DNA from 3 places in the Ralstonia mannitolilytica genome. Region 1 is predicted to be linked to each of the others. Evidence: predicted binding sites of a transcription regulator. Region 1 holds the regulator's gene; each other region holds the start of a gene.
The links. Region 1 encodes LexA, which represses DNA repair genes until DNA is damaged. Its sites were predicted from a motif close to ACTGTATNNNNATACAGT; they were not measured.
Positions count from the first base shown of each region.

Region 2: the regulator LexA is predicted to act here: its motif matches at 7,924-7,941, upstream of recA (recombinase RecA).
Region 3: the regulator LexA is predicted to act here: its motif matches at 7,672-7,689, upstream of imuA (translesion DNA synthesis-associated protein ImuA).

Region 1 covers NZ_CP010799.1:2,236,149-2,246,067, reverse strand. Annotated here, with positions in the region: gene priB (primosomal replication protein N) at 1-250, opposite strand, end outside; gene rpsF (30S ribosomal protein S6) at 292-660, opposite strand; gene TK49_RS10675 (asparaginase) at 754-1,746, opposite strand; gene TK49_RS10670 (ferredoxin--NADP reductase) at 1,886-2,662, opposite strand; gene lexA (transcriptional repressor LexA) at 2,906-3,559, shown strand; gene TK49_RS10660 (hypothetical protein) at 3,696-3,881, shown strand; gene TK49_RS10655 (cupin domain-containing protein) at 4,191-4,502, opposite strand; gene TK49_RS10650 (dipeptidase) at 4,519-6,249, opposite strand; gene TK49_RS10645 (nuclear transport factor 2 family protein) at 6,384-6,776, shown strand; partial or broken gene TK49_RS24945 (SDR family oxidoreductase) at 6,917-7,021, opposite strand; partial or broken gene TK49_RS10640 (4-hydroxylaminobenzoate lyase) at 7,019-7,276, shown strand; tRNA gene TK49_RS10635 (tRNA-His) at 7,670-7,745, opposite strand; gene dusA (tRNA dihydrouridine(20/20a) synthase DusA) at 7,832-8,866, opposite strand; gene TK49_RS10625 (enoyl-CoA hydratase/isomerase family protein) at 8,909-9,919, opposite strand, start outside.
Region 2 covers NZ_CP010799.1:1,440,901-1,450,819, reverse strand. Annotated here, with positions in the region: gene TK49_RS06905 (PglL family O-oligosaccharyltransferase) at 1-629, opposite strand, end outside; gene TK49_RS06900 (pilin) at 704-1,207, opposite strand; gene TK49_RS06895 (pilin) at 1,455-1,979, opposite strand; gene TK49_RS06890 (TerC family protein) at 2,163-2,858, opposite strand; gene sucD (succinate--CoA ligase subunit alpha) at 3,028-3,909, opposite strand; gene sucC (ADP-forming succinate--CoA ligase subunit beta) at 4,001-5,167, opposite strand; gene TK49_RS06875 (DUF2889 domain-containing protein) at 5,234-5,860, opposite strand; gene recX (recombination regulator RecX) at 6,150-6,629, opposite strand; gene recA (recombinase RecA) at 6,725-7,783, opposite strand; gene TK49_RS06860 (response regulator) at 8,041-8,748, shown strand; gene TK49_RS06855 (sensor histidine kinase) at 8,741-9,919, shown strand, end outside.
Region 3 covers NZ_CP010800.1:103,241-113,159, forward strand. Annotated here, with positions in the region: gene TK49_RS17015 (SLC13 family permease) at 1-667, opposite strand, end outside; gene TK49_RS17020 (helix-turn-helix domain-containing protein) at 810-1,349, opposite strand; gene TK49_RS17025 (error-prone DNA polymerase) at 1,891-5,121, opposite strand; gene TK49_RS17030 (Y-family DNA polymerase) at 5,129-6,706, opposite strand; gene imuA (translesion DNA synthesis-associated protein ImuA) at 6,639-7,535, opposite strand; partial or broken gene TK49_RS17040 (substrate-binding domain-containing protein) at 7,968-8,749, shown strand; gene TK49_RS17045 (LysR family transcriptional regulator) at 8,782-9,699, opposite strand; gene TK49_RS17050 (DUF4337 domain-containing protein) at 9,798-9,919, opposite strand, start outside.

The DNA.
Region 1 (9,919 bases):
ATCCGACGCAATCCAGGACAGTGCCTGGTGCAATGCGATCGACAACGGAAGCCACCTTGCCGGCCGCCAGCGCTTCGATCGAAAACTCGATCTGCCGCACTGTCTGCGCCTCCACCGCCGGCCCGCTATAGCTCAGCAGGCAATTGACGATGGGAACGCCGGCCGGGGTGTACCGCATGACCTCGCGCTCGACCAGCGTGGCGACGAGTTGCAGACGGTTGATGACGCTATTCCCCTGGATTCCGTCCATGGCCGCGGTGCGCGATCTAGATCACGCCGCACCGCGCGACATCAGGCGGCCTGTTCAGTTTGAGCGGCGGCCTTCTTGGCCTCTTCGCGCTGCACTTCCTTCATCATCGGCGACGGAGCCGTCTCAGCCTTCTTGGTCTGGACGATGAGGTGACGCAGCACGGCGTCGTTGAACTTGAATGCGTGCTCGAGCTCGGCCAGGGTTTCCTTGCCGCATTCGATGTTCATGCACACGTAGTGAGCCTTGGCGAGTTTCTGGATCATGTAGGCCAGTTGACGACGGCCCCAATCCTCGACGCGATGCACTTGACCGCCCTGCGCGGTGACCGTGCTCTTGTAGCGCTCGATCATCGCGGGCACTTGCTCGCTCTGGTCCGGATGGACGATGAAGACGATTTCGTAATGACGCATTGACGCTCCTTATGGATAAAGCCGCCCGGGCGTCACACTCCGGTGCGGCAAGGTTGAATAGCCTGCCATTATACGCAGACTCGGCGGATTTTTTCAATATCGATCAATGACTTGCTGCAGGGCGCCTGCTTCTTGCCCGATGCGGCCCGAGGCCAGAAGCAACGCGAGCAGCACACGTGCCTTGTACGGATTGAGCGAACCGCTCGACGCCCAGCCCTTTCCGTCGGGCTGCGCTGGCACCACGCCTGCGCCGGTGCGCGTCGACCGAACAACGAACACGCCCTGCTGGCTGGCCCGGTTGAGCGCCGCTTCGAGGTTCGCGTGGATGGAACCCGCGCCCGTTGCAGCAACCACGATGCCCTTCACGCCGGCGGCGACCAGCCCATCGACCAGGCGCGCATCGGGTTGGGCGTAGCTGGCAACCACCTCCACCCACGGCCACTGGCCGGCAGGCGGCATCGGCAAGACATCGGTGGCGGCAAGCGGGCGCGCAGACCGCTGAAACTGCACGTGCGAATCGAGCACGAAGCCCAGTGGGCCCATGTCGGGCGAAACGAAGGCCTCCACCGCGTACGTGTGCCCCTTCTGCACATCCCGCGCGGCGTGCACGCGCTGGTTGAGCGCCACCAGCACACCTTGCCCACGCGCGGCGGGACTGGCCGCCAGCCGCACCGCATTGAGCAGATTCAACGGACCGTCAGCGGAGAGCGAAGTCGAAGGCCGCATCGCGGCTGTCATGACGATGGGCGTATCGGTCTGCTGCGTCAGGTGCAGCAGCATCGCGGTTTCTTCGAGCGTATCGGTGCCATGCGTGACGACCACGCCGTCCACCCGTTCGACGTCGATCCAGTGCCGGATGCGCGAGACAAGCTTCTCCCACACGTCGAACGACACATCCTTGCTGTCGATCTGGGCGACCTGCTCGGCACGTATGTTGGCAATGCGCTCTAGGCCGAGCTTGCTCGCGGCCAGCAGTTGGTCGATGGGGACAGCGCCAGCGCGGTAGCGTGCGGCAGAGCCAGCGTCGTCAGCGGAACCGGCGATTGTGCCGCCGGTGGCGAGGATGGCAATGGTAGGCAGGGACATCGTTGCGGACATGCGTGGTGGGCAAGCCGCGCATTGTATCTGTCCGTCACGCCCTTGTTGACGGGGGATTGCCCTCGGCGAGGGCGGCCAAAAGAAAACGCCGGCACTCAGGCCGGCGTCTGCACGTGAAACACGCAGCTTACTTTTCGACGAAGGCGCGCTCGATCACGTAGTCGCCTGCTTCGCCCATGCGCGGCGAAATCTTGAAGCCGCGCGCATCGAGGAGCTTGCAGGTGTCTTCGAGCATGGCGGGGCTGCCGCAGATCATGGCACGGTCCACGGCAGGATCAAGCGGCGGCAGCCCGATGTCCGCCGAGAGCTTGCCGCTGTCGGCCAGATCGGTCAGGCGGCCCATGTTGCGGAACGGCTCGCGCGTGACGGTCGGGTAGTAGATCAGTTTTTCGCGTACCTGGTCGCCAAAGAACTCGTTGTTCGGCAGTTCGCTGGTGATGAAGTCGGCATAGGCCAGTTCGCTCACCTGGCGCACGCCGTGCAGCAGCACGACCTTTTCGAAGCGCTCGTAGGTTTCCGGATCCTGGATGATGCTCATGAACGGCGCCAGACCCGTGCCGGTGCCGAACAGGTACAGGTGCTTGCCGGGCAGCAGATCGTCCAGCACGAGCGTGCCGACCGGCTTCTTGCTGACGAGCACCTTGTCGCCCACCTTCAGGTGTTGCAGGCGGGAAGTCAGCGGGCCGTTCGGCACCTTGATGCTGAAGAACTCGAGATGCTCTTCGTAGTTCGGGCTGGCGATGCTGTACGCCCGCATCAGCGGCTTGCCCTCGACTTCCAGCCCGAGCATGACGAAGTGTCCGTTATGGAAGCGCAGTGCCTGGTCGCGCGTGGTCTTGAAGCTGAACAGCGAGTCGTTCCAGTGGTGGACGCTCAGAACGGTCTCTTGATTGAAAGCGGACATGGTGACGTTCGGGCCGGCCAATGAGGCTCTACGGCGGTGCAAAAATCGGTCAAGGCCTTGATTTTATGCGATTCTCCGCCGCCGCGCCTGCATGGATTGCGCATAAGCTTCTAACTGGCGGCACAGGTTTTGACCTGGATCAGGCGCGCTTCCGCACTCGCGCAACATGTTTCAACGAAATCACTTGCGCTTCCCACGCCACTGTATAAAATCACAGCACCTGTTCAGATATACAGTGCACCGATGGCCACCCTCACCGCCCGCCAGCAGCAGATTTTCGACTTGATCCGCCAGACGATCCAGCGCACCGGCTTTCCGCCTACACGCGCCGAGATCGCCGCGGAGTTCGGCTTCTCGTCGCCCAACGCGGCAGAAGAACACCTGCGGGCGCTGGCGCGCAAGGGGGTGATCGAACTCACGCCCGGCGCATCGCGCGGCATCCGCCTGCGCACGGCGGGCGACGAGGCCGGCCAGCACCAGTTTTCATTGCCGTCGATGGGCCTGATGCAGCTGACGCTTCCACTGGTCGGCCGCGTGGCCGCCGGCAGCCCGATCCTGGCGGCCGAGCATATCGACCGGCAATATCAGGTTGACCCGTCGCTGTTTTCCGCCCAGCCGGATTTCCTGCTCAAGGTGCGCGGCATGAGCATGCGCGACGCGGGCATCCTGGATGGCGACCTGCTGGCGGTACAGCGCGCCACGGAAGCCGCCAACGGCAAGATCGTCGTTGCCCGGCTGGGCGACGATGTCACGGTCAAGCGCTTCCAGCGCAAAGGCCGCCATGTCGAACTGATTGCCGAGAACCCGGATTTCGAACCGATCCACGTCGACCTGGATCGTGACGAATTCCACCTGGAGGGCTTGGCGGTCGGTCTGATCCGGCCTGCCGCCCCGTAACCCGACGGGCGCACGTCGCGACCTGAACTTCGGCGCCCACATTCTCCGTTGTTCCTCTCAACCCCGCAGGTGAGCCCCTGGCTCGCCAAGGCGGAGTTTTGCCGCCCGCTTTCCACCCGAACTCACGAGGTCTGCCATGCGACTCGGATCGATGTCCTCCCGCCGCCGCCCGGTGCATCCGGTGCCCTTTCGCCAAACCCAGGGCGTGCGTATCTATCAAGGGGAACAGCGCCGCACGATGGTAGGCAGCATGGCCGCCATCTGCCGCATGCTGGATGCCATTCCGGCAGCTTCGCGCGCAGCGGGCGCTGAAGGTTACTGAGCGATGGAATCCCGCCTTGGCAGCCGATCAGGGCATATCCCAATGCTGCCGCCGCAACTGATTTCATACACTGGCCGTGCCCTGAGGACAGGGCTTTCTTCAACTGATTTTCGGCCCGCCCTTTGAGCGGGCTGTTTTTTCAGGCCGCGTGTTGCCGCAGCGCCACATTCGCGGATGTTCCGTCAGCAAAACAGACGTTTACCCGGATTTTGTTTGGCGTGGGTGACAGTAGTATTGCCAGTGCCCTCAGGGGCAATTGAGATCGCTGAATTCGAAGCCCGCTGACTGCGGGCTTTTTTTTGCCCGCGGCTAGACGCTACCGGCAGTTTCCACGACGAGGATCCGCGCCGCGCCGCGCGGATGTGCGACGTGCTCGCATCCGACGCCGGCAAAGAAGATGTCGCCGACGGCCAGCGTAGCGACCTTCTCCTTGCCGGCCTCCCGGTAATGCATGTCGACGGTGCCGTCGAGCACCACGAAGACCTCCTCCCCGTCGTTCACGTGCCAGCGGTAAGGCTGATCCGTCCAATGCAGGCGCGTGGTGATGCCACCCATGTTGGCGATGTCCAGCGCGCCCCAGGCGCGATCGGCGGTGAATGACTTGGCGCGGATGATCTTCATGGCGATCGGCCGGTGCTTACTGCATCGACTGCAGGTTGCCGATACGCACGAGCATCTCGGTAAACATCTGCATGTCGAGGTCCAGGTCCGGCACTTCCTTGTACTCGTTGGCGTTGTGCGCGGTGTACTTCTTGCCCGGCATGGCCGGACCGAAGTTGATGGCATTCGGCATCAGCTTGGCGGTGGTGCTGCCCGCCGTCGGCACGGGCTTGGCGTCGAGGCCGGTGGTGTCGCCATAGATGTTGAGCAGCGTCGCCAGCCATGCGCCCTTCGGGTCGCGCGCCATCCAGTTGCCCTGGTCGTGCGTGATTTCAAGCGCGATGTGGTTGGCACTGGCCCAGGCGTTGATCTTGCCGGCAATCTCGCCGCGTAGCGCATCGGGCGTCTTGCCGCGCGGCATGCGTACGTTGGCGACGACCTCAACGCGGCCGTTCTTGTCGCCGATCACGTTGGGCGAGATGGTGAGCGGGCCCATGAAGTCGTCCTTGTAGGCCACGCCCATGGTGCTGCCGAGGTAATCGGTCCCGTAGAGATCGATGATGTAGCGCACCGCGTGGGCATACGCGTTGTCGGCCAGGCCGAGATCGCCTGAATTGAGGAACAACGCCAGGCGCGGCAGCGGGTTGACGCCCTCTTCCGGACGCGAGCCGTGAGCCGACGCTCCGGTGACCTTCACCACAACGGCATCCGCATTGCGCGTGATGTCGATGGAGAACTTGCCCTGGGCGGCCAGGCCGCTGACGAACGCGTCGCGCTTGGCTTCTAGCGCCGCGACGATCGCACCGAGATCGCCGCCCTTGAGCGTGGCGGTGGCCGTCTGCGGAACGGAGTTGGCCGACGCTGCGCCCGACATCGAAACGATGGCCGTGCGCGAGGCATCTCCGGCCTGCGCGGGGAATCCGACCTTCAGCGCGCCCGAGCCCTTTTCAGCCACCACGGCCGGGTACTTGCTGTCGAGGACGATGTTGTACGCGGGCAGTTGCGTGCGCTCACGGTAGTACTTCATGCCGTCGCCGCCGGTTTCCTCGGTGGTTTCGATCATCAGGCGAATGGTGCGGGCCAGCGGTACGCCGCTGTCCTTGACGGTCTTCATGGCATAGAGCGCGGCGGCAATCGAACCCTTGTCGTCAATCGTGCCGCGGCCGTACAGCAGGTTGCCGACACGCGTGACCTTGAACGGGTCGAGCTTGGTGCCGTCGCCGAGCACCCACTCCTCCGCCTTGGCGGGCACGACGTCGGCGTGCGTGAGGATGCCGAATTCGTCGGAGCCCGTGCCGGGCAGCGTCACCTCGAACACGCGGTTGTCGACGTTGCGATACTTCAGGCCGAAGTCCTGCGCCATGCCTTCGACCAGCTTGCCGAATGCGACGATGGCAGGGTTCTCGTGCTGCGGGATCTTGTCGTCGCGCACCGTCGGCAGGGCGACCATCTTCTCGATCGTGCCGATCACCGCCTGCTGGTTGTGCAGGCGGTTGTAAAGGCCGAGAAGCCGGCCGATGTTGACGAGGTCGTCGCCAGAGAGCGGCGCCTTCTTCTGGTACGCGGCCACGCTGCCCGCCACTTGCGGATCAGCCTTGGCGGCCGCGGCGAGGAAGCTGTTCAGGTCGGCCGACGCCTTGGATTGCTGGGCGGCGAGCAACGCATCGAGTTGCGGCTTCTGAAGCGTGGCGGCCAAGGCCCCGGCGCCGAACGTGAGGGACAGCGCGATGGTCAGGGCAGACAGGCCAATACGGGCAGGACGTTGCATCGAAACGGTTTCTGGAAAAGGCGAAGGCGCCATCATAGGGGCGAAGCGCACGGCATGCATTGTGCAGCGCGAAAAACACCGGCCGGGGCCCGCGCGCGTTATCGTTATGCTTGACGCTTTCCCAGGAGGCCTGCATGGAACCGTCTCTGGATACCGCCCCCGAGCTGCGCCACGTGCTCGAAGACCTGCGGCGGCGCGAGCCCATCTTCCACCGCCCGGAGTTCGGTACGCGTCGCGAAGATTTCGAGCGCATGACGACCGAAGACTTCTGGGAGGTCGGTGCCTCTGGGCAACGCTACAGCCGCAGCTATGTGCTAGGCGTGCTCGATGCCCGGCACGGGCACATCGGTGAGGACTTCTGGCAGACGCGCGATTTCCGCTGCCAGGAGATTGCGCCGGACAACTACTTGCTGACGTACACGCTGGTGCAGTCGAACCGCACCACACGGCGGGCGACGCTGTGGCGGCGTACGCAGGATGGATGGCAGGCGGTCTACCACCAGGGCACGGTGGTCGCCGACGTCTAGAGGCACGCGGCACGCAAACGCGGGCTTTTTTTCGGTGCATCACCGGCAGAGTTCAACCGACTGTGGCGTCGAAACTTTCACACCAGTTGCCGTACGACGCGTGGCCGCCCCAAGCCTTGAAGTGGCCCGCAGTCGGTCGATCAGAATGCCGCCTTGCCCACCGACGCGCCACCGTCAACGAACAACGTCTGGCGAGCGATAAAGCCGGCATCCTCTGACAAAAGAAATGCCACGGCCGCGACCACGGCGTCGACAGCCCGTTGTACAAGAACCTTGCGCGCCCCATCAAGCTGGGCGTGGAAGAAGGCTGGGCGGCCAACGTTGAAATAGCCGGCCCGAAATATCGCCGCGCAAGGCTCGTTTCGCCCGCTGAGGAAACACTCTTCTTCAGCGTGACCGCCGTGCTGATGAACCGCACCGGCAACACGCAGCGCAACCCGGAAGGCGCGTTCCGGGGTGACTACCACTCGCATCCTTATGGCGAGTTCAATCTCGTCGTGCAAACCGCCGGTTGGCTGAGTCAAACACCGACGCGCGCGTAGCATGTGCCAGACGTCGCGCGTCGTGGCCGGAGGCCGCTCTACAGTGGCTCGGGACCTATCCGCTTTCCGGTCGCCCTCGCTCGCGGCTGGACACAAGCACCAGCGCTTTCGGGCCTCCACGCTCGCACTTTCACGACGGTATCGACAACGGCTGGCTGGCGCTCGCGCCGGAACTGCGAAATGACCCTGTCGCACCGGCTATTCCGGAATCGCTTCGGCGACCACAACAGGAAGGGGACAATCAGGAGGCTCGCCGATGCTCTATTCCCATGGCGGGAATATTTCACGGGTTCGCGGCCCATAAAGAAAAACAGCGCCTTGTATAAGGCGCTGTTTCTTCAGGAAATTCGGTGGGGTGGCTGATGGGACTCGAACCCACGACGACCAGAATCACAATCTGGGACTCTACCAACTGAGCTACAGCCACCGTCGTCTAATCCGCCAGAACTGACTGACCGGCGAAAAACGCGATTATACAAACATTCTCCAGGCATGACTAGGGGGTGGCGCAATTTATGCGGCAACCGCCCCTTCGCCGGACTCCGCCCCGCGCCGCAGATGGCTGCGCGCCTCATCGAACAGCGCGTGGGCATCGGCCAGCGTCTTCACGCGGCCGAGCGCCTTGGCATCCGACAGCACGCGCCGCCAGCCGCGCGCACCGGCCACACCGCGGTACAGGCCGAGCATGTGCCGCACCGCTGCGCCGGCATAGCCACCCCGCTGCACCCAGCGGCCGACGTAGGCAATCATGGCGTCTTCGACATCGGCGCGCGTGAGCGCTTCGGTATCGGCGCCGTAGTAGCGCGCATCGAACGCGGCCATGAGGTACGGATGGTGATACGCCTCGCGGCCGATCATCACGCCGTCGACCTGCGCGAGATGCGCGTCGATCTGCTCCAGCGTCTGCACGCCGCCGTTGAGCAGGATTTCCAGGTGCGGGAAGTCGCGCTTGAGCTGGTAGACGACCTCGTAGCGCAGCGGCGGGATCTCGCGGTTCTCCTTCGGGCTCAGTCCCTTGAGGATGGCATTGCGCGCGTGGACGATGAAGGTCTCGCAGCCGGCTTCGGCGACCGTGCCGACGAAGTCGCGCACGAAGTCGTACGTCTCGATCGCATCGATGCCGATGCGGTGCTTGACCGTGACCGGTATCGACACCGCATCGCGCATCGCCTTCACGCCCTCGGCAACGAGCTTGGGCTCGGCCATCAGGCACGCACCGAACGCGCCGCGCTGCACCCGCTCGGACGGGCATCCGCAGTTGAGGTTGATCTCCTTGTAGCCCCACTGCTGGCCGAGGCGGGCGGCCTGAGCGAGGTCGTCCGGCTCGCTGCCGCCGAGCTGCAGCGCCACGGGGTGCTCCGCCTCGTCGAAATCGAGGTGGCGCGGCACATCACCGTGGAGCAGCGCGCCGGTGGTCACCATTTCCGTATAGAGCCAGGTGTGCTTTGAGATCTGGCGGTGGAAATAGCGGCAATGGCGATCGGTCCAGTCCATCATCGGAGCGACGGACAGTCGGCGCGGGTTCAACTCAGGGCGTTCAGCAGTCACAACAAGATCAGCGTTTCAACTCAGGCGCGCAGTTTACCGGTTCTAGTCCGACAGCCCCAACAAGGGATGCGCCTCGCGCCGCCACGGCGAGACGAAGAACGCCGCGACTTCGTCGTCGCGCACGCTGTCGATGCTGGCGTGCTTCCACTTGGGCGAGTGGTCCTTGTCGACGGCCAACGCGCGGATGCCTTCCACGCCATCGCCTTCGGCAAACACGTGAGTCATCATGTCGAGCTCGCGGCGCAGTTCGTCGGCCAGCGTGGTATGGCGGCCCCGGCGGATCAACTCCAGTGTCACGGCCATCATCAGCGGCGAGCGCTTGGCCATGTGGGCGGCCGTCTGCGCAGCCCATTCAGCATCGGGGCTGGCGGCCAGCGCGGCCAGGATGGCTTTGACGGTGCCCTGGCTGAAGCACGTGTCGATCGCTTCGCGATGGGGCACGATGACCGCGTGGGCGACGTCCGCCTCGGTGGCGACGTCGGTAAAACACGCTGCGACCTCGCCTGCGCTCGTCCAGTTGCCGTCGCGCAGGCGCTGCACGACGCTCGCAAGCGTCCCGGCCGGCACGTGGCAGTCGGCCAAGCCGATCGACAGCGCATCGGACGCCTGGATCACCTGCCCCGTCACGCCCAGGTATTCGCCCACGCTGCCCGGCACGCGCGCCAGGAACCATCCGCCACCCACGTCAGGGAACAGCCCGATGTTGGTTTCCGGCATGGCCATCTTCGTTCGCTCGGTGACCACGCGCAGCGAGGCCCCCTGCGAGATGCCCATGCCGCCGCCCATCACCACGCCGTCCATCAGCGCGATATAGGGCTTGGCATAGCGGAAGATGAGGTGGTTGAGGCGGTATTCCTCGGTAAAGAAGGTGACGAGTTGGGGGTCGCCGGCCGTGGCGGCGCGGTGGAAGAAGCGGATGTCACCCCCGGCGCACAGCGCCTTGCCGCCCTCGCCGCGCAGGATGACGGCATGGACTTCGGGATCATGCTGCCAGGCCAGCAGCGCGTGCGACATCGCGCGGATCATCTCCAGCGACAGCGCATTGAGCGCCTG
Region 2 (9,919 bases), 800 kb from region 1:
GCCATACCGAGCAGCAACAGCAGCACGGCCAGCACCAGAAACGCTCGCCAGCGCGGATACCGATACGCCAAGAACAAACAAGCGGCCAGCCCAAAGCTCAAATACGTTGCGACTTGGTTAGGTTGGTTCAAGTTGCCCCACATGCGCCTGCCTGTGCCCGATGGCAGCATCGAGAAGAACGCGCTGGGCAAGTTCGGAACGCGGAACAGCTGAAACAGTTCAACGACGACAGTTAGCAAACCACCAACGATGACGGCAGTTCCTACAGCAACCAGCACGCCCTGCATACTGCGGCAGCGTGCACCCAACCCACAAATGACGACCGCTCCAAGCAACACGACGATGGCGCCAAAGGAAAAAAACGGATTCAAGGGCGGGGCAACAGCGAGCTGGGCAATCAGCACCACGATCAGCGCTAACGGCGCCAGCGCAATGCTGGGCAACCCGGTCGGCCGCTTCCACGCGACGGACAGCACCAGCACAGCAGCAACAATCCAGCAAGCTGCTGCCGCGGATTCTGAATAGAACGTTGGAACAGGGTAGGTGTGGGGCGCTACCAAGAAGGGGATGCTCCAGCACGCTCCGAGAGCGAGCCAGATCGGGCACAGGAGAATGGGGAGTCGACGCATTCGGAATGCCGGCAAGAAAGGCTAAAACAAAAAAGAGCGCCCTAAGGCGCTCTTACTAGGCGAGCTAGTTTAGCTTAGCGGCACTCAGCCGGCGCATACTTGGCTGGGAGCGTACCTTGTGTCAGGTTGACGCCGGACGGTGCCGAAGCGCCTTTAGCAGCGCAGCGCCACTGTACCGGCGCGGTCGGCACAGAACTCGTAGCAAGGTTCGTGAGCGTGCCGCTATTGTTATAGTACGGCGTGATCGTCAGATCACCGTTCCCGGCGTTAGTGTCGTACGTGATCGTGATGTGCCCGTCCGTACCGTTGATCTGCAGGTTTTTGACGTTCTTCGTTGCTACAAACGGCGCCGAACCAGCCGACAAATCAGACTGCGCATTCGCAGCGTTTTCGGCCACGAGAACCTTAGCAGCAGCAGCCAACGACAACCCTTCCGTCACACGCGCACGGATCGTGTAGTCCTGATAAGCCGGAATGGCGATAGCAGCCAGAATACCGACGATCGCGACCACGATCATCAGTTCGATCAGCGTGAAACCCTTCTGGACACGCTTGTTCAGACGACGCATCGACTTCATGAATTTTCCCCCGGAAAAATTTGGTTAAGGATGATGCGGGCCTATTAGAGCAGGGACTGTGCCAAGCCGAATCCACGAATTTCGACTGGAAAACTGACGCTATTCCGGCGATTGCCGGCGCATGGCGTGACATTTTTTGACACATCATGACGGGGATCGTCAATTTTTATGGGCGTCACACCACATCTGCGGTGTCAGCCAAAAAGACCAGGCGCCCGCAGGCGCCTTCCACTGAGCCCCTAACGCGCTAGCGGCATTCGGCAGGCGCGTATCGAGCCTCGAGCGTTGGCGTGGCAGTCCGGGTGACGTTGAGCGGCATCTGCTTGCCCTTCGCCGAACACGCCCACATCACCAGTGTCGGAGGTGTTGCGCTGGCGCTCAGGTTGACGTACGTGGACGAAGCCGCGCCCGAATACGGCGTAAGGATCAACTGATTCGACCCCGCTTGGGCCACCGCTGATGAGAACTGGATCGTGATCTCGCCGTTCCCGCTATTCACTTGCATGCCGGAGACGTTCTTGCCAATAGGCAGCGAGGCCCATCCCAGCGATAGATCGCTCTGTGAGTTGGCGGCGTTCTCAACCACCAAAGCCTTGGCTTGAACCGCGACAATCAATCCTTCAGTCACCCGCGACCGAATCGTATAGTCCTGATACGCCGGGATCGCAATCGCCGCGAGAATCCCCACGATCGCCACGACAATCATCAATTCGATCAAGGTAAAGCCGTCGTCAGACCGGCGCCTTGTTCCCTTGCAGTGCTTGAAGCCCATGACCTCTCCCAAAGGCATTTTGTTATCCGAACACCCCTGTGCACACACTATGCCAACGCGTACACCATACTTGGGAGGAAAGAACTGGCGCGCCTTGTTGAGAACTCGGGCCAAATCTGACGGTTGTTGGCAAGAGTTGCGACAAATACCGTCATCACCTACTTTCGTGGGGAATTGTTTGAACTAGGCCTGCCGTAACGCCCGCCGACTCAACCACCACCCCACCAGCACCACCACCAACGCCCCAGCACAACCGACCACCACATCCGCATGCGGCACGGCACTCTCAAACCATGCTGCATCCACCGGATCGGTCACGAGCATGTCGCCGGCCAGGTACCCCAGCAGCGCCGCCCCCAGCGTGACGATGACCGGAAACCGCGCCATCACGCCCACCAGCAGCGTGCTGCCAAAGACGATGAGCGGAATCGACAGGCCAAGCCCCAGCACCAGCAGCAGGAACGTCGTCCCCGGCGGACCCTTCTCCGCCGCGGCGGCCACGGCGACGACATTGTCGAGCGACATGACGAAGTCGGCGATCAGGATGGTCTGAATGGCGGGCCACAGGCCGTCGCGCTGGTGGCGGTCAGCGGCCTCCTGCTCCGCCTCGGTCAGCAGCTTCACGCCGATGTAGACCAGCAACACGGCGCCAATCGTTTTCAGGTACGGCAGCGCAAGCAGCTTCACGGCCAGCACCGTCAATACGATGCGCAGCACGATGGCGCCGGCGCTTCCCCAGAAAATGGCCTGCTTCTGCTGGCGCTTGGGCAAGTTGCGCGCGGCGAGCGCGATGACGACCGCGTTGTCGCCCGACAGCACGATGTTGGTCAGGATGATGGAGCCGAGGGCGAACCAGAATGCGCTGGAGGTGAGCGCCATAGTGTTCCCGGATTGTGCTTTGTTGATGGACGGGGACCTGCCTTGAGCCCGCTGGAGTTGAGCTTATACACATGTCGTGCCCGCTACGCACGGCGCGATGACGGTGCGGCGCACAAACAAAAACGGGAGGCCAGGCCTCCCGTCTCCGTGTTACCGCAAACCTTGCCGATTACAGCAGCGACTTCAGCAGTCGGCCCATTTCGGACGGGTTCTTGGTGGTCTTGATGCCGCACTCTTCCATGATGTCGAGCTTGGCTTGCGCAGTGTCGGCACCGCCCGAGATCAGCGCGCCGGCGTGGCCCATGCGCTTGCCCGGAGGCGCGGTCACGCCAGCGATGAAGCCCACCACCGGCTTCTTCATGTTTTCCTTGATCCAGTAAGCCGCGTTGGCTTCGTCCGGACCACCGATCTCACCGATCATGACCACGGCGTCCGTTTCCGGATCGTCGTTGAACATCTTCATCACGTCGATGTGCTTCAGGCCGTTGATCGGGTCGCCGCCGATACCGACTGCCGACGATTGGCCCAGGCCCAGCGCGGTCAGCTGGCCCACGGCTTCGTACGTCAGCGTGCCCGAGCGCGACACCACACCGATGCGGCCCTTCTTGTGGATGTGACCCGGCATGATGCCGATCTTGATTTCGTCCGGCGTGATCAGGCCAGGGCAGTTCGGGCCCAGCAGCAGCGTCTTGCTGCCAGCCTTACGCATCTTGTCCTTGACCATCATCATGTCGCGCACGGGGATGCCTTCCGTGATGCAGACCACGAGATCCAACTCGGCTTCAACGGCTTCCCAGATGGCGTCAGCGGCGCCTGCGGGCGGCACGTAGATCACCGACACGGTCGCGCCGGTCTGCGCCTTGGCGTCCTTGACGGTTGCGTAGATGGGAATGCCTTCGAAGTCTTCGCCGGCCTTCTTCGGGTTCACGCCGGCGACAAAGCAGTTCTTGCCGTTGGCGTAGTCGCGGCAGCCGCGCGTGTGGAACTGGCCGGTCTTGCCGGTGATCCCCTGGGTGATGACCTTGGTGTCTTTGTTGATCAGAATCGACATGCTGTAATCCTTTTATGCAGCGAGCCGCGCTGTCGTACTTTTCGTACTTGGGCGCCGCTCACGTTCGCGTAGGGTTCGTTCAGCGGGCGGCTTACTTGCCGGCGGCTGCGGCCACGACCTTCTGGGCGGCCTCTTCCATCGTGTCAGCGGCGATGATGGGCAGACCCGAGTCGGCCAGCATCTTCTTGCCGAGGTCTTCGTTGGTGCCCTTCATGCGCACGACCAGCGGCACCGACAGCGACACAGCCTTCGATGCGGCGATCACGCCTTCGGCGATCACGTCGCAGCGCATGATGCCGCCGAAGATGTTCACCAGGATGGCCTTCAGGCCCGGGTTCTTCAGCATCAGCTTGAAGGCTTCGGTCACCTTCTCGGTGGTGGCACCGCCGCCCACGTCGAGGAAGTTGGCCGGCTCGCCGCCGAACAGCTTGATGGTGTCCATCGTGGCCATGGCCAGGCCGGCACCGTTCACGAGGCAGCCGATGTTGCCGTCCAGCGAGATGTAGGCCAGGTCAAACTTCGAGGCCTCGATTTCGTTCGCGTCTTCTTCATCCAGGTCGCGGTAAGCCACGATTTCCGGGTGGCGGAACAGCGCGTTCGAATCGAAATTGAACTTGGCGTCCAGCGCGATGACCTTGCCTTCGCCGGTCAGGATCAGCGGGTTGATTTCCGCCAGCGACGCGTCGGTTTCCCAGAATGCCTTGTACAGGCCTTGCAGCGCCTGGCGCGCTTGCTGGATCGAGGCGTCAGGAATGCCGATCTTCTTGGCAATGTCGTCCGCATCGGCGTCCTGCAGGCCGGCTTGCGGGTCGATGATCAGCGTGTGGATCTTCTCCGGCGTGTGGGCAGCGACCTCTTCGATGTCCATGCCGCCTTCGCTCGAGGCCATCAGGGCGACCTTCTGCGACACACGGTCCACCACCAGCGACACGTACAGTTCCTTCTTGATGTCAGCGCCCTCTTCGATCAGCAGGCGGTTGACCTTCTTGCCTTCCGGGCCGGTCTGGTGCGTCACCAGCTGCATGCCGAGGATGTTGGTGGCGTATTCCTTGACTTGGTCGATGCTCTTGGCAACCTTCACGCCGCCGCCCTTGCCACGGCCGCCCGCATGAATCTGCGCCTTCACGACCCACACCGGGCCGCCCAGATCTTCAGCGGCCTTCAGAGCCTCGGCCACCGAGAAGGCCGGAATGCCGCGCGGAACCGGCACATTGTATTTGCGCAGGATTTCCTTGCCTTGGTACTCATGGATATTCATGCGTGTTTCCTTTGCTAGGCTGGATGAGTGTGATGAATGTTGAAAACGCGAGCGGTGCGGGCTTTGTCAGGACGACGGCTCCGACGACGGCTCGGTGACTGGCGGTAGGATCTTGGCTTCGGGCTGGTAGGCGAACCAGCGCGGATAATGCTTGCGGACCACCTCGCCCTCGAAATGCAGGGCATGGCAGCCGTGAAGTTGGTATGGCGGCGTTTCACCGGGCTCGATGGGCCGATGGTCGTTGGAATTGTCGCGCACCGGAAAGACATCGCCCGCAAACGCCTGGATGGCGGCAGTCGGCAGCACGCCGCACAGCTCGGTCAGATGCGTACAGCCCGCCACGCCACCCAGTCTCTCACGCGCGGCCTTTCGGAAACCCTTCATCAGGTTCAGGCCGATGAGCTTGCGATAGGCCGGGCCGATCGTGTCGCAGTGTGTGGGATACGGCACCCAGTCGGAGCACGCTTCGGCATCCACCACGTTCATGCGGGTATCGATGGTCACGCGCAGCCACAGGTCGTGCAAAGGCTCGCCTTGAGGACGGACGCCTCCGCTGGCCAGCGGGATGTCGCGCGGTTTGGTGTCGGTCAGGCGTGCCTCGATGTCCCACAGGCCGTCTTCCCGCAAATAGGCCTCCACCGTGATGGCACGGCGGTGGCGCATGGCGCGCGGGACGGGGGCAGACAGAGGCATGGACCAGACAGACCGATAGGACCGACGGAGCAGGCGCGCGCGGATCTCGCGCATCACCCACGGGACGTGGACGGCAGCGCATCAGCCGCCATACACGAACACAACCCGCCCTGCCACCGGAGTAGAGGGCGGTATCGAAGCCCGGGATTTTAACACGTCGTCACGACGGGACTGGGCCGCGTGCTGCAATGCAATGCCAGAAGCGTTGCAACAACCCGCCGCGGACGCCCCCCCCTGCTTGATGGCGCGGCCAGATTGTCCGGCCGGATTGTTGCACGATCAGCGACGTTCAGGACGAATCGTCACCGTCGTCGAGCAATTCGTCTGCGCCGGCGATGATGCGTGACACCACCGACCGTGAAAACCCGCGCGCCACCATGTAGCGCACCTGTTTTGCCCGTTCGGCCGGATCGCCAGGCGGCCGGCCGAAGCGCTTCTCCCACAGCGCCCTGGCCCGTTCGGCCTCGGTACTCTGCAGTTGCGCTTTCACTTCACCGAGCGTCTCATCGCCGAGTTGGTGTGTTTTCAGTTCCTGCATCAGCCGGGCTGTTCCATAACGGCCAGCGCGGCGGTGCACCAGGCTCTCGGCGAAGCGTGTGTTGGACAGCCAGTTTTCGCCTTCCAGCCAATCCAGCAGCGCATCCACTTCTTCGGCGGTTTCCGCATGGGGCGCCAGCTTGCGGCGCAGTTCGGCCCGGCTGTGCTCCCGCCGGGAGAGGTAGCCCAGCGCACGCGCCTTCAGCGACAGGGGTTGACGCGGCAACGGCATCGGTTTCACGCCCAAAGAAAAACGCCCACCGTTGGGGGACGGCAGGCGTGTCAAATCTCGATAGGACCGCCGATCTGCGCCGACGGCCAACCCAATTACTCTTCCTCGACTTCCTCGGCCACCGCGACGGCGCCCATCGGCGTCACGCCCAGATGCTCACGAACCTTGTTTTCGATCTCGCGGGCCAGATCCGGGTTCTCGCGCAGGTATTCGCGGCAGTTGTCGCGGCCCTGGCCGATGCGCTCGCCGTTGTAGCTGTACCAGGCGCCAGACTTCTCCACCACCTTGGCTTCCACGCCCAGGTCGATGATTTCGCCCTCGCGCGACACGCCCTGCCCGTAGAGGATGTCGAAGATCGCCTCGCGGAACGGCGGCGCCACCTTGTTCTTGACGACCTTGACCTTGGTCTCGTTGCCGACCACCTCGTCGCCCTTCTTGATCGAGCCGATGCGGCGGATATCCAGGCGCACGGAGGCGTAGAACTTGAGCGCGTTACCGCCCGTGGTGGTTTCAGGCGAGCCGAACATCACGCCGATCTTCATGCGGATCTGGTTGATGAAGATCACCATGCAGTTGGTGCGCTTGATGGTGCCGGTCAGCTTGCGCAGCGCCTGGCTCATCAGGCGGGCCTGCAGGCCGGGCAGCGCGTCGCCCATTTCGCCTTCGATTTCCGCCTTCGGCACCAGGGCAGCCACCGAGTCGATGATGATCAGGTCGACCGAGCCCGAGCGCACCAGCGCGTCGGCGATTTCCAGGGCCTGTTCGCCCGTGTCCGGCTGGGAGATCAGCAGGTCCGGCACGCTCACGCCGATCTTGTCGGCGTAAGTCACGTCAAGCGCATGTTCGGCGTCGATGAACGCGCAGGTGCCGCCGAGCTTCTGCATCTCGGCCACCACCTGCAGGGTCAGCGTGGTCTTGCCGGACGATTCCGGGCCGTAGATTTCGATCACGCGGCCGCGCGGCAGGCCGCCGACGCCCAGCGCGACGTCCAGCCCCAGCGACCCGGTGGACACCACCTGGACCGGCTCCACTTCGGCATCGCCCATCTTCATGATCGAGCCCTTGCCGAACTGCTTTTCGATCTGCGCGAGCGCGGCAGCCAGCGCCTTCTGCTTTTCTGCGCTCATCGTGGCCGCCTTCTTGCCGTCTTCCATGGTCGTCCTTCGTGCAAATTGGTGTATAAATGGGCCGCGAGGCTTGTGATTCCAGCGGTTGTCTGCAACAGCGGGCCGCAAAACGCAGCCGACTTCATGACTCTAGCGCCGCCAAGACTACAGCACGGCGAATTCGGGATACTGTATAAAAAACCAGTGGTTTTGACAAGTCTCCCGACGTTCGTGTCGCGCAAAAACCATGTGGCGGGCGGCATGGGCGAACAGACACGTCGCCCGAGCATCGCGGGGAGACACGCATGCGCATCCTGATTGCCGAAGACGACGCCACGCTGGCCGACGGGCTCACCCGTTCGCTGCGCCAGGCGGGCTATGCCGTCGACCGCGCCGCCGATGGCGCCGCCGCCGATGCGGCGCTGTCCGCCCAGACGGCCCAGACCTATGATCTGCTGATCCTCGACGTGGGCCTGCCGCGCCTGTCGGGGCTGGAGGTGCTCAAGCGCCTGCGCTCGCGCGGAGCGATGCTGCCGGTGCTGATCCTGACGGCCGCCGACAGCGTCGAGGAACGCGTCAAGGGCCTGGACCTGGGCGCCGACGATTACATGGCCAAACCCTTCGCCCTATCCGAACTGGAAGCGCGCGTGCGGGCACTGGTGCGGCGCGGCACGGGCGGCGGCGCCACCCTCGTGCGGCATGGACCGCTGGCGTTTGACCAGGTCGGGCGCATTGCCTACATCCATGACCAGGTGGTGGAGCTGTCGGCGCGTGAGATCGGGCTGCTGGAAATCCTGCTCGCGCGCGTGGGGCGTCTGGTGTCGAAGGAACAACTCGTCGACCACCTGTGCGGCTGGGGCGAGGAAGTCAGCAACAACGCCATCGAGGTGTATATCCACCGGCTGCGCAAGAAGATCGAGGTGGAGGGCGTGCGCATCGCCACCGTGCGCGGGCTGGGCTATTGCCTCGAGCGCATGGCCAGCCCCACCACCACGGCCGCCGCCCATGGCTGACCGCCTGGCCTGGCCGTGGCGCCGCTACCGCTCACCGCGCGCCCCGCAGGCCAGCGCCAGGCCCGAGGCTGACGACCGCGACCTCGCCGACACCCTCCCCCACCTCGAAGACGACGCCACGCGCCCGGTCGCCCGATCGCTGTTCGGCGAAATTCTGGACTGGATGCTCGCGCCGCTGCTGCTGCTCTGGCCGATGAGCATTGCGGTGACGTACCTGGTGGCCAAGTCCATCGCCAACGCGCCGTACGACCGCGCCCTGGAATCGAGCGCCATCGTGCTCAGCCAGCAATTGCGCGAGGTCAACGGGCGCATCACGCTGCAGTTGCCGATTTCGGCACGCGAGATCCTGCGGGCCGACGAGACCGACAACATCTACTACCAGGTGCTCGGCACGAACGGCGAATTCGTCTCCGGCGACCGCGACCTGCCGCTGCCGCCCGAAGAGGACGCCAGCGCCGGAGGCCTCGTGCAACTGCGCGACGACCGCGTGCACGGAGCGGACATCCGCGTCGCCTATACGTATGTGCAGAAGCCGGGCGGCAAGCCCGCGCTGGTGCAGGTGGCCGAGACGCTCGACAAGCGCGCGCAGCTGGCCAACGAGATCATCAAGGGCGTGATCCTGCCGCAGTTCGTGATCCTGCCGCTGGCGGTGGTGCTGGTGTGGTTCGGGCTCACGCGCGGGCTGGCGCCGCTCAACGCGATCCAGGAGCGCATCCGCGCGCGCAACCCCGGCGACACGAGCCCGATCGACGAAGGCGCCGCGCCGCAGGAACTCACGCCGCTGGTGGCCTCGTTCAACGAGCTGCTGGGGCGGCTTGAGCAATCGGTGCAGACACAGAAGCGCTTCATTGCCGATGCCGCCCACCAGATGAAGACGCCGCTGGCCGGGCTGCGCATGCAGGCCGAGCTGGCACAACGCGAGCAATCGCCCGACGAGCTGCGCCGCACGCTCGCGTACATCGCCGACAGCTCGGACCGCACCGCCCACCTCGTCAAGCAGCTGCTTTCGCTGGCGCGCATGGAGAACATGGGCGCGACCGACGGCCTGGTGCCGCTCGACATCTGCGCGCTGTCGCGCCAGGTGGTGGCCGACTGGCTGCCCAAGGCGTGGGCCAAGCGCATCGACCTCGGCTACGAGGAGCCCGGGCCGCCGGTCATGACCCCGGGCAAC
Region 3 (9,919 bases), on a different replicon from region 1:
CGTACAGCACGAGTGCGGGCAGCAGCAGGCGCCTGTGCACATCGACGTCGCCGGCCCCGGCGTGCAGACGGATCGTGTGCGGGGCAAACGCCAGCCACGTGGCCGCGAGCAGCAGCACCGTAAGCAACGCCACCATGGGCGCCATTTGCCAGACGAAGGCGCCAAATGACAAGCCCGACTGGTGCCACAGGAACAGGTTCTGCGGATTGCCGATCGGCGTGAGGGCCGAGCCGGCGTTGACGGCCAGCGCCTCGAAAATCACCAGCCGCGTCACCGGCAGCGTCGCCACTTGCCGCAACCCGACGGTGAGCGGCACGATCACGAACAACGCCACGTCGTTGGTCAGCACCGTCGACAGCACGGCGGATGCGCCGACCAGACTGAGCGCCAGCACCCGCTCGCTGCTGGCCACATCGACGAGACGCCGGCCGAGCAGTTGCAGCATGCCGCTGGCTTCCACGGCCTTGGTCAGGATGAGCAGCCCGCCCAGGGCGGCGATGGTGTGCCAGTCGACCAGCGCCGGATACTCGACAATGCGGCGCGGCGCGGCGAGCGTCAGCACGCCGCAGATGGCCAGCAGCCACCAGAAGAAAACGTCTTGCTTGAGGGTATGCCAGAACGGCGGATGGTGTGACGCGGTAGGCGTGCGGAAGGAATCGCCGTGCATGCAGTAGGAAGAAAACGTTGGCGCAACAGGACACAAGCCGCCGGGCGCGGCTTGCCGCACCGATTCTACGTGCGCTCGCCTAGGGCGCTCAAGCGCACGGGGCCGGCGTACATGCGCGCCGGCCCCGTGCTGGGGAGCGGGCTTACGATTCGCGCGAGCCCGAACCCGATCCCGGACGGTCCGAACTGCCCGACGCCCCGCCGGCACCCGGCCGGTCGGAAGTGGACGTAGTCATGCGCGAGCGGTCTTCCATGCTGCCCGCATGCGGCGCGCCCTGCTGGCCGGCCTGACTGTGCGAGGCACCCGGATGATAGGCCGACTGCGGATGGCGCTCCGGCCCGCGATACTGCCCCGCGAGGCCATGCCCACCGCCGGTGCCGCCCATCGAGCCATGCTCGGAGCGATCCTGGCCGGCATCGCCCGCGCCGCTGCCTTGCAGCGGCTGGGTCGGGTGGCTGGCGATCACGCGTTCGATCTCAGCCACGGCCTCGCGCGGCGCCAGAACGACTTCCAGCCCCAGCGCGCCCGCCACGGCCATCAGCGTCGACAGGCGGGGATCGGCACGGCCGGATTCCGCGCGCAGATACGCTTCGCGGGAGATACCGGCCATCTTGGCGACATCTTCCTGTTTGAGCTTGCGCGACTTGCGCAGACTGTGCAACTGCTTGAAGGGCTGTTCCATCTGTTCGCTCCTGCACCTGAGATGGGAAACACCGCCGGGTTGGACCCCCGAACGATGGGCTGAAAAAAATATGCGGGCCGGGTGGGTCACCTTTGTCCGCGGTCTACAGCATGGCAGCAGCGGCAATGTTGCGTATGCACGCCGTTGCACACGTTTCCGGTGGCAGCCTCCGTGATGTGTTTTCTACAGAGTAGACGTAATTTCGACTGCACCCAACATCGACGCGTGATGAAAGCGCATCTCGCCGCCCGTGCTTATGGTGACAAGGCGCCGGGAGTGTCGGTTCCCCGGAAGATGCTGCGGACTGCGCTTGGCCTGCCGCTTTTGTGACGTTTCCAGCGCAAATCCTTGCACCTACACCGCAATTCGTCGATCCGCGCTTGCCCTATCCGCCAATTGGAGGGGCGGGGCGATAGATGACCGCCTGCGCCGCCTGCGTCACGGCCGGAGGGCTGCGCGCGTCTTCCGTCACGCAATTGCCGTGCCGGAGGTGACGCTGCGGCCAGTTGGAATGGAACCCGGCGGCCGACGAGGTGCCGGCTCAGTGGAAATCGCGGCTGGAGGTGGCCAAGCGCCCGAGAAGTGGGGTCAGATCCACAAGATGCTGGGCGACGAGATGCCGGGTCTCGCGCTCGCATTGCCATTTGCCGTACACCCCGAGCAGCTGGGCATGCAGCACTTCGCGGCGCTGCCGCTCGATCAGGTGTGGCCAGAGGATGACGTTGATGGCGCCGGTTTCGTCCTCGATGGAGACGAAGATCGTGCCGTTGGCGGTGCCCGGCCGCTGGCGCACGGTGACGAGGCCGCAGGCGCGCGCGAGCTGCCCGTTGCGGTAACCGGCCAGCGTGGCGGCGGTGGCAAAGCGCATGCGCGTCAACCGCTCGCGCAGCAGGCTCAGGGGATGGCTTTGCAAAGACAAGCCCAGGCTGCCGTAATCGGCCATCACCTCCTCCCCAATGGGCGGCGCGGGCAGCACGAGCGGCGCCTCCACGGGGCGGGCCTGGCGCAGCAGCGCGTGATCGCGGCCGGGCTCTTGCAGCGCGAGCGTCTGCCACAGCGCCTGGCGGCGATGCCCGGCCAGCGGCTTGAGCGCGTTCGCCGCAGCCAGCACGTTCAGGTCGTGGCGATCCAGCGCCGCACGGTGGGCCAGATCCTCCACGCTGGTGAATGGGGCCTGGGCGCGCGCGGCTTCGATACGTTCGGCGGCCGGCTTGCGCATGCCGCGGATGCGGTTCAAGCCCAGGCGGATGTCGGGCTGCCCGCTGCCATCGCCATCGGCGCGGGGGTGCAAGGTGCTGTCCCACACGCTGGCCGTGACGTCCACCGGCAGTACGCGCACATGGCTGCGGCGCGCTGCCTGCACCAGTTGCGACGGCGAATAGAACCCCATCGGCTGGCTGTTGAGCAGCGCGGCAAAGAACGCCGCCGGCTCGTGGCACTTCAGATAGCTGCTGAGGTAAGCCAGCTTGGCGAAACCCGCCGCATGGCTTTCAGGAAAGCCGTATTCGGCAAAGCCCTCCATCTGATCGCACAGCGATTTGACGAACGCGCGGTCATAGCCCTTCTCTTCCACCATCACCCTGAGCAGCCGCTCCTGATGTTGCGTGAGATTGCCCTTGCGCTTCCAGGCCGCCATGTCGCGGCGCAGGCGATCGGCCTCATCGGGGGTGAAATCGGCGGCGTCGATGGCGATCTGCATGACCTGTTCCTGGAAGATCGGCACCCCGAGGGTGCGCTTGAGCACCCCCTCCACCTCCTTGCCCGGGTACGTCACGCAGTCGGTCTGCCCGTTGCGCATGGCTTCGCGCCGTTGCAGGTACGGATGCACCATGCCGCCCTGGATCGGCCCCGGGCGCACGATGGCCACCTGGATCACCAGGTCGTAGTACGTCTGCGGGCGCAAGCGCGGCAGCATCGACTGCTGCGCGCGCGACTCGATCTGGAACACGCCGATGGTGTCGGCGCGGCAGATCATCTCGTAGGTTTTTTTGTCCTCATCGCGGATGTTCTGCATGGCGAGCTTGCCCGTTGCGCCATAACGCTCGCGCCTGCCCGGCAGCGCATCGAGCATGTCGAGCGTGCGGCGGATGGCGGTCAGCATGCCCAGCGCCAGCACATCCACCTTCAGCAGGCGCAGCGATTCAAGGTCGTTTTTGTCCCACTGGATGACGCGGCGGTTTTCCATGGCCGCGTTCTCGATCGGCACCAGGCGCGAAAGCTTGCCCTGCGCAATCACGAATCCGCCCACGTGCTGCGACAGGTGCCGCGGAAACCCGTACAGCTGGCTCACAAGCTCGGCCCAGCGCTGCACCAGCGGCGATTCCGGATCCAACCCCTGCTGCCCCGCCCGCTGGGCGAATTCCTTGCGGCTGTCCCACCACGCCTGCCCCTTGGCCACCTGCTCGATGATGCCCAGATCGATGCCGAGCGCCCGGCCCACGTCGCGCAACGCACTGCGCGTGCGGTACGTGATGAGCGCGGCCGCCAGCGCGGTGCGCGTCACGCCGTATTTTTCGTAGATGTACTGGATGACTTCTTCGCGGCGCTGGTGTTCGAAGTCGACGTCGATGTCGGGCGGTTCGTTGCGTGCACGTGAGAGAAAACGCGCAAACAGCGTGTTGCCGCTTTCCGGGTTGACCTCGGTAATGCCCAAGCAGTAGCACACCGCCGAGTTGGCCGCCGAGCCGCGTCCCTGGCAAAGAATGCCCTGGCTGCGGGCAAACTTCACCACGTCATAGACAGTGAGGAAGAACGGCTCGTAGCGCAGCTCCGAAATCAGCCCGAGCTCTTCCTCGATCTGTTCGCGCACCTTGCCCGGAATGCCCTTCGGATAACGCGAGACGGCGCCCGCCTCCACTTCGGCCCGCAGGTATTGCGCCGGCGTCATGCCTTCTGGCACGACCTCGCTGGGGTATTCGTATTCGATTTCGTCGAGGGCGAACGTGCACAGACGCGCCAGCTCCACTGAACGCTGCAACGCCCGCTCGCCGCGTTCGTCCCGATAGAAAAAGCCGAGCTGCATGCGCGTGCGCATGGCTTGCTCGGCACTGGGCGCGAGCTCGAGCCCGCATTCGGCCAGCGGCTTGGACAGGCGGATGGCGGTCAGCACGTCATGCAGCGGCTTGCGCCGGCGCGTGTGCATCTGCACGCCGCCGGTGGCCACCATCGGCACGTCGGTCTGCTCCGACACCGCAGCCACCGTGCCGCGATGGCGGTCGTCGGCGTGGCGCAGCGGCATCTCCAGCGCAAGCGACAGCCGGTCGCCGAACACGCGCTGGCACCACAGCGTCTGGGCCAGCAGGTGCTGCGGGTCGGGGTCGTAGTCAGGCAGCAGGATGGCCAGGCAATGCGGTACGCCGCGCAAGTGGGCCAGGTCGCCCTTCGGTGCGGCCAGGTCGTCGGCATACAGGCGGTATTCGCCTTTGGGCGCAGCCAGCCGGGCCTGCGTAATGACTTCGCACAGGTTGCCGTAGCCTTCGATGTCCTGCGCCAGCAGCACCAGCCGCAGCCAGGGTTGGCCTTGCGCATCACGCACGGTGAACCGGCTGCCGATGATGAGCTTGAACCCGCGCTCCTTGGCTTCCATGTGCGCGCGCACCGTGCCGGCCACGGAGCATTCGTCCGTCAGCGCAAGCGCCTGGTAGCCGAACTCCTGGGCCCGCTCCACCAGTTCCTGCGGGTGCGAGGCGCCGGTCAGGAACGTGAAGTTGCTGATGCAATGCAGCTCTGCATAGTCGGGCAGGCCGATGGGAACAGACGAGGAAGCAGCCATGGCAAACCTAGCCGAACAGGCCGTGCAGATACCAGCGGGCGTCCTCCTCGCTGGTCTGGGCGGCAGAAACACGTTCGCGGTAGAGCCAATACCGCACGCCGCCCTCCCCTTCGGCGATGAAGTAATCACGCTTGATGAGGCCGTCGTCCCACCAGCCGGATTCAATGCGCTCGGGCATCGATACCAGCCGCAGCCGTCCGCGGTAATACGGATAGTGCTTGCGCGTGAGCAGCGGGATCGGCGTCTGCAGCAACCACAGCGGCCGCTCGGGCTGCTGGGCATGCCATTGCGCCAGCGCCTGGCGCGCGGCGGCACGGCTCTGCGCGGTGGTGGCGGCGTTCACCTCGACCCAGTGGTTGGCGCGCTCGGGACGGTGGTCGGCACACGGCTGCGGGTGGCGGACGTTGCCAGCGCCCAACCGCGCGATGAGCGTGTCGATCAGGCGAGCGGCGTCTTCGGCGCGCCCGCCCGGCTCGGGAAACAGCGATGCCGTGGGCGCTGCGAGCGGTGTGGCGTCGATCACCGTCAGACGCAGCTCGACCACCGGGGCGATCAGCGTCAGCCGGTGCACGCGCTCGTGCAGAACGCGCGACAGGTGCGCCAGCGTGCGAACCGGCTGTGCCAGCGCGATCTCGATGGGCGTGGAGGCGTCGGCATCCGCGCTGTCCCGGCCGCGCCGGCGTTCGTGTTCCAGCGTCAGGCGATATGTCTTGGCGCCCAGCTGATGCGCCGACAGCCAGCCGACCAGTTGCAGCAACAGTTGCTCAGAAGCCGCCAGCACGCCTTCCGCACTGTCGATGCGGCCCGGCAGTTCCAGCGGCACGTCAAAGCGCAGCGGTGCGGCAAACCACGTGAAACTCTCGTGTCCGGTGCCGTATGCGGCATCGAGCGCGTCGACCAGCCGCGGCCCGCAACGGCGGCGCAGGCCGCTGCGCGGCAAATCGCGCAAATCGGCCAACGTGCGGCAGCCGAGCCCCTCGAGCCAATCAGGCCGCGTCAGGCGCGCCACCGCATCGACCGACAATCGATCCAGCAGTGCAGACATGCGTTCCAGCCGCACCGCCCGCCGCGCCCAGCCCGAACGCATGGCCATGCGGCGACGCCCGCGCACCGACGCGGGACGCGTGCTGGCAAGCCACGCCGCGCCGCGCGCCGTGGGGCCGGTGCCCAGCTGCGGCATCGCGCCCAGCCGGAACGCGCAATACTTCACCGCCCGGCACAACGCCCGATGGCCGCCAAACAGCCGCAAGCTGGCCTCCACCTCCAGCAGCACCGTGGATTCGTCCGCCACATCCAGCGTGACATGCGGAGTGAAAGCCAGCAGCGCCAGCGCCAGCGATTGCAGCAGCCGTGCCTCGGCCGCCAGATCGCGCTCCAGCTGCACCGCGTGCGGCACCAGCGCCTGCGCGCCAGCCCGGCGCAATCCGGGCCGAATGCCCTCGCGCATCGCCAGGCGGTTGGCCGACACCACGCGCTCCTGCTCCAGCACCATCACGGGCAAGGGCAACGCAGCCGGGTCAGACCACCGGGGCCGAAGTGCGTCGAGCGGCAGACGGGGCAGATGCACCGCGATCCAGAACGGCATGATCGGAGGTGTCCTGATCAGAAGCGTCCGACAAGGCATCGAACGCGGCGGAAGACGATGGAGACGACAGTGCGGCCAGCAACGCGGCCGTGGCCGGATCCATGGTGAACGTTTCGGCAGGCAGCGCAGGCACAGGGCGCACGGAAGCGCGGCCGGCACGCAGCGGATCGGCCAGCGGCAGCAGCAGCGGCGTCTCACGCACCGGCCCGCGTCGCTTGTGAAAATGGACCGCCAGGGCATCGCCGCCCGCAGGTTCCAGCCCCAGCCGCAGCACTGCCGGCGACGACTCGCGCAACGCCTGCACGGGCCGGAATACCCAGATGGCACTCTCGCCCGCCTGGGCCAGCACCTGCAGCCGGCGCAGCGCCCCGGGACGCACCTGGTTCAGCCAGATCAGCACGCCTCCAAACGCCTGGCTGCGCACGATCTGTTCCGTGGCCCACAGCAGGTCGGCAGGCTTGTCGGCACGCACCCAGACGATCTGTTCGGGAGAGAAACCCCACCCCACCAGCCGCACCGCGTTGGGCAGATACGGCGGTCCGACCAGGGCGATGCGGCCTGCCCCGCTGCATAACGTAGACAAGGCCGGGCGCAGCAATCGGCATTCACCGATACCGGGTTGCGGGCACAGCAGCTCTGTCATGCCGCCAAGCGGCCAGCCGCCACCGGGCAGCTCGGCATTGAGCGCGTCATAACCGGTGGCCAGCACGCGACCGCCGCCCCGAGCGAGGCTGCCCGCGCGCCACAGGGCCGGGTGCAGCGTCTCGGGTGCCGGGATGGCCCGGCCATTCGATGCGGGCCGGCGTGGCCCGCACGTCACGGGCCCCATCGCGGGCGGACGTTCTGCCACGGCTTCGGCAAAGGAAAGAGACGGGGAGGACGCAAACATGGCGGACGGCAAGGCGAATCGCTTAAATACTGTATGGATAGGTGGGGTATCCACTTAGCTCCACCAGCCCAGGATAACTGGATGGATATACAGTATTCGTATGCTACACCGTCTCGGTCCGGTTCACTACATCCGCATACGTCACAGGGCCGGTAACGACCGCTTGGATATACAGAAGCACAACTTTTTCCCGCCGCCGACCGATTCCTCCAGGCCACCGCCGCCGCCCCATCGGCGTCTGCCGATTGATAACCCCAGAACATCAATCGTTTCCAAAATTGCACTTATCGTCTGCGGCCTTCCCGGCGAACATTGCCAACGCCCAGCCCTGCCTTGCTGGCTCACCATCGATACGACCCGCACGACGCCACCATGAAACACCTGCTTCTGAAGCTCTGCGCAACCGCGCTCCTCGCCACCTCGGCCGCGACGGCAAACGTGCAGGCCGCCGATCTGCACGTCATGACCTCCGGCGGCTTCACCGCCGCCTACAAGCTGCTGGGCCGAAGTTTGCCTCCCAGACCGGCAACACGCTGCACACCGAACTCGGCCCGTCGATGGGCAAATCGCCCGAAGCCATTCCGAACCGGCTCGCGCGCGGCGAGCCCGCCGACGCCGTCATCATGGTGGGCTACGCGCTTGACGAGCTGATCAAGCAAGGCAAGGTCATCCCGGATTCGCGCGTGGAACTGGCCGACTCGCGCATCGGCATGGTCGTGCGCGAAGGCGCGGCAAAGCCCGACATCAGCTCACCCGAGGCCCTGCGGCAAGCGCTGCTGCACGCCAAGTCGATCGCCTATTCGGACAGCGCCAGCGGCGTCTATATCGAGCGCGAGCTGTTCAGGAAGCTCGGCATTGAAGCGCAGGTCAAAACGAAGGCCAAGATGATTCCGCGCATTCCGGTGGCCTCGGTGGTAGCCAGCGGCGACTACGAAATCGGCTTTCAGCAGGTGAGCGAACTGCTGCCCGTGCAGGGGGTGAGCTTCGTCGGGAAGATTCCGGAGCCGCTGCAGTCCGTCACGCGCTTTGCCGCCGGCATCCCGGTGGGCGCGCAGCATCCGAAGGAAGCCAAGGCGCTGCTCGACTATCTCGCCTCGCCCGCTGTGCAGGCGGAGGTGAAATCGACGGGGCTCGATTCCGTGCCCGCGCATTGAGAAGGCCCACCCTCGCCGGCCGGGCGATCTTGCTACGCGTCGCGTCTCGCGGCGGTACTGCGCCGGGCTTCGACGATGGTGCGGTAGAACGCTTGCGCCGCCGGTGTGAGCGGGCGCCCGCGGCGCTTGATGATGCCCACGCGCCGCTGCACGGCCGGCTCGACAAGCGGGACGCTCGTGAGGATGGGATGATCGCGCCCGGGCATGGCCATCGACGGTACCGCGGCAACGCCGAGCCCCGCTTCCACCAACCCGAGCAAAGTGGTGACGTGCCGCGTCTCGCAAACGCTGGACGCATGCGGCACCACCGCAGAAAGCGCCTGGTCGAGCAACAGGCGGTTGCCGGAGGTCTTGTCGACCGACACGTAGTCGTGCTCGTAGAGTTCGCTCCACGTCACGCGCTTCTTGCGCGCGAGAGGATGATCGCGACGGCATGCCGCCACGAAGCGCTCCTGCAGCAGCAGCTTGAACTCGATCCCCGGCTCCTGGCTGCCCATGAAGCTCACGCCAAAGTCGGCCTCGCCGCTGATGACAGCCCCAAGCACCTCATTCGCACTCGCATCCAGCAGCTTCACCCGGATGCGCGGAAACCGGCGGTGATAGCTCGCAATGAGGCTCGGCAGGAAGTAATAGGCCACCGAAGGCACACACGCGATGGTCACGTGGCCCAGGCGGCTCGATGCCACATCGCGGATCCCCAATAGCGCTGCGTCGAGATCGTCGAGCAGCTGTTCAGCGCTGCGGGCGAACACGCGGCCGACGGTGGTGAGCGTCACGCTGCGTGTGGTGCGCTCGAACAGCGGCACGCCGAGCGCGCTCTCAAGCTTGTCGATCCGGCGGCTCAACGCGGGCTGGGAAATGCTGACGGCCTCCGCCGCCTTGCGAAAGCTCCCCAGCTCGACGACCGCGCGAAACGCCTGTAAGTCCGTCAAGTCAAAGTTGATCCCCACGAGCGTGCTCCGCATTTCAGATGCGGAGCATTTTGCAGCATCCAGCGCACGGCCCGGGCCCGGTAGCGCGGTTGCAGACTGCTCGGCTGGCTGAGGCCCTAGATATGCAGGAGCGCCAGCACCGCCAGGACGCCCCCGACCGCGCCCACGCCATACGAAAGCACCTGCATCCAGCGTCGGCGCGACAGCAGTGTGATGGCGGCCAGCGCAATCGACACCT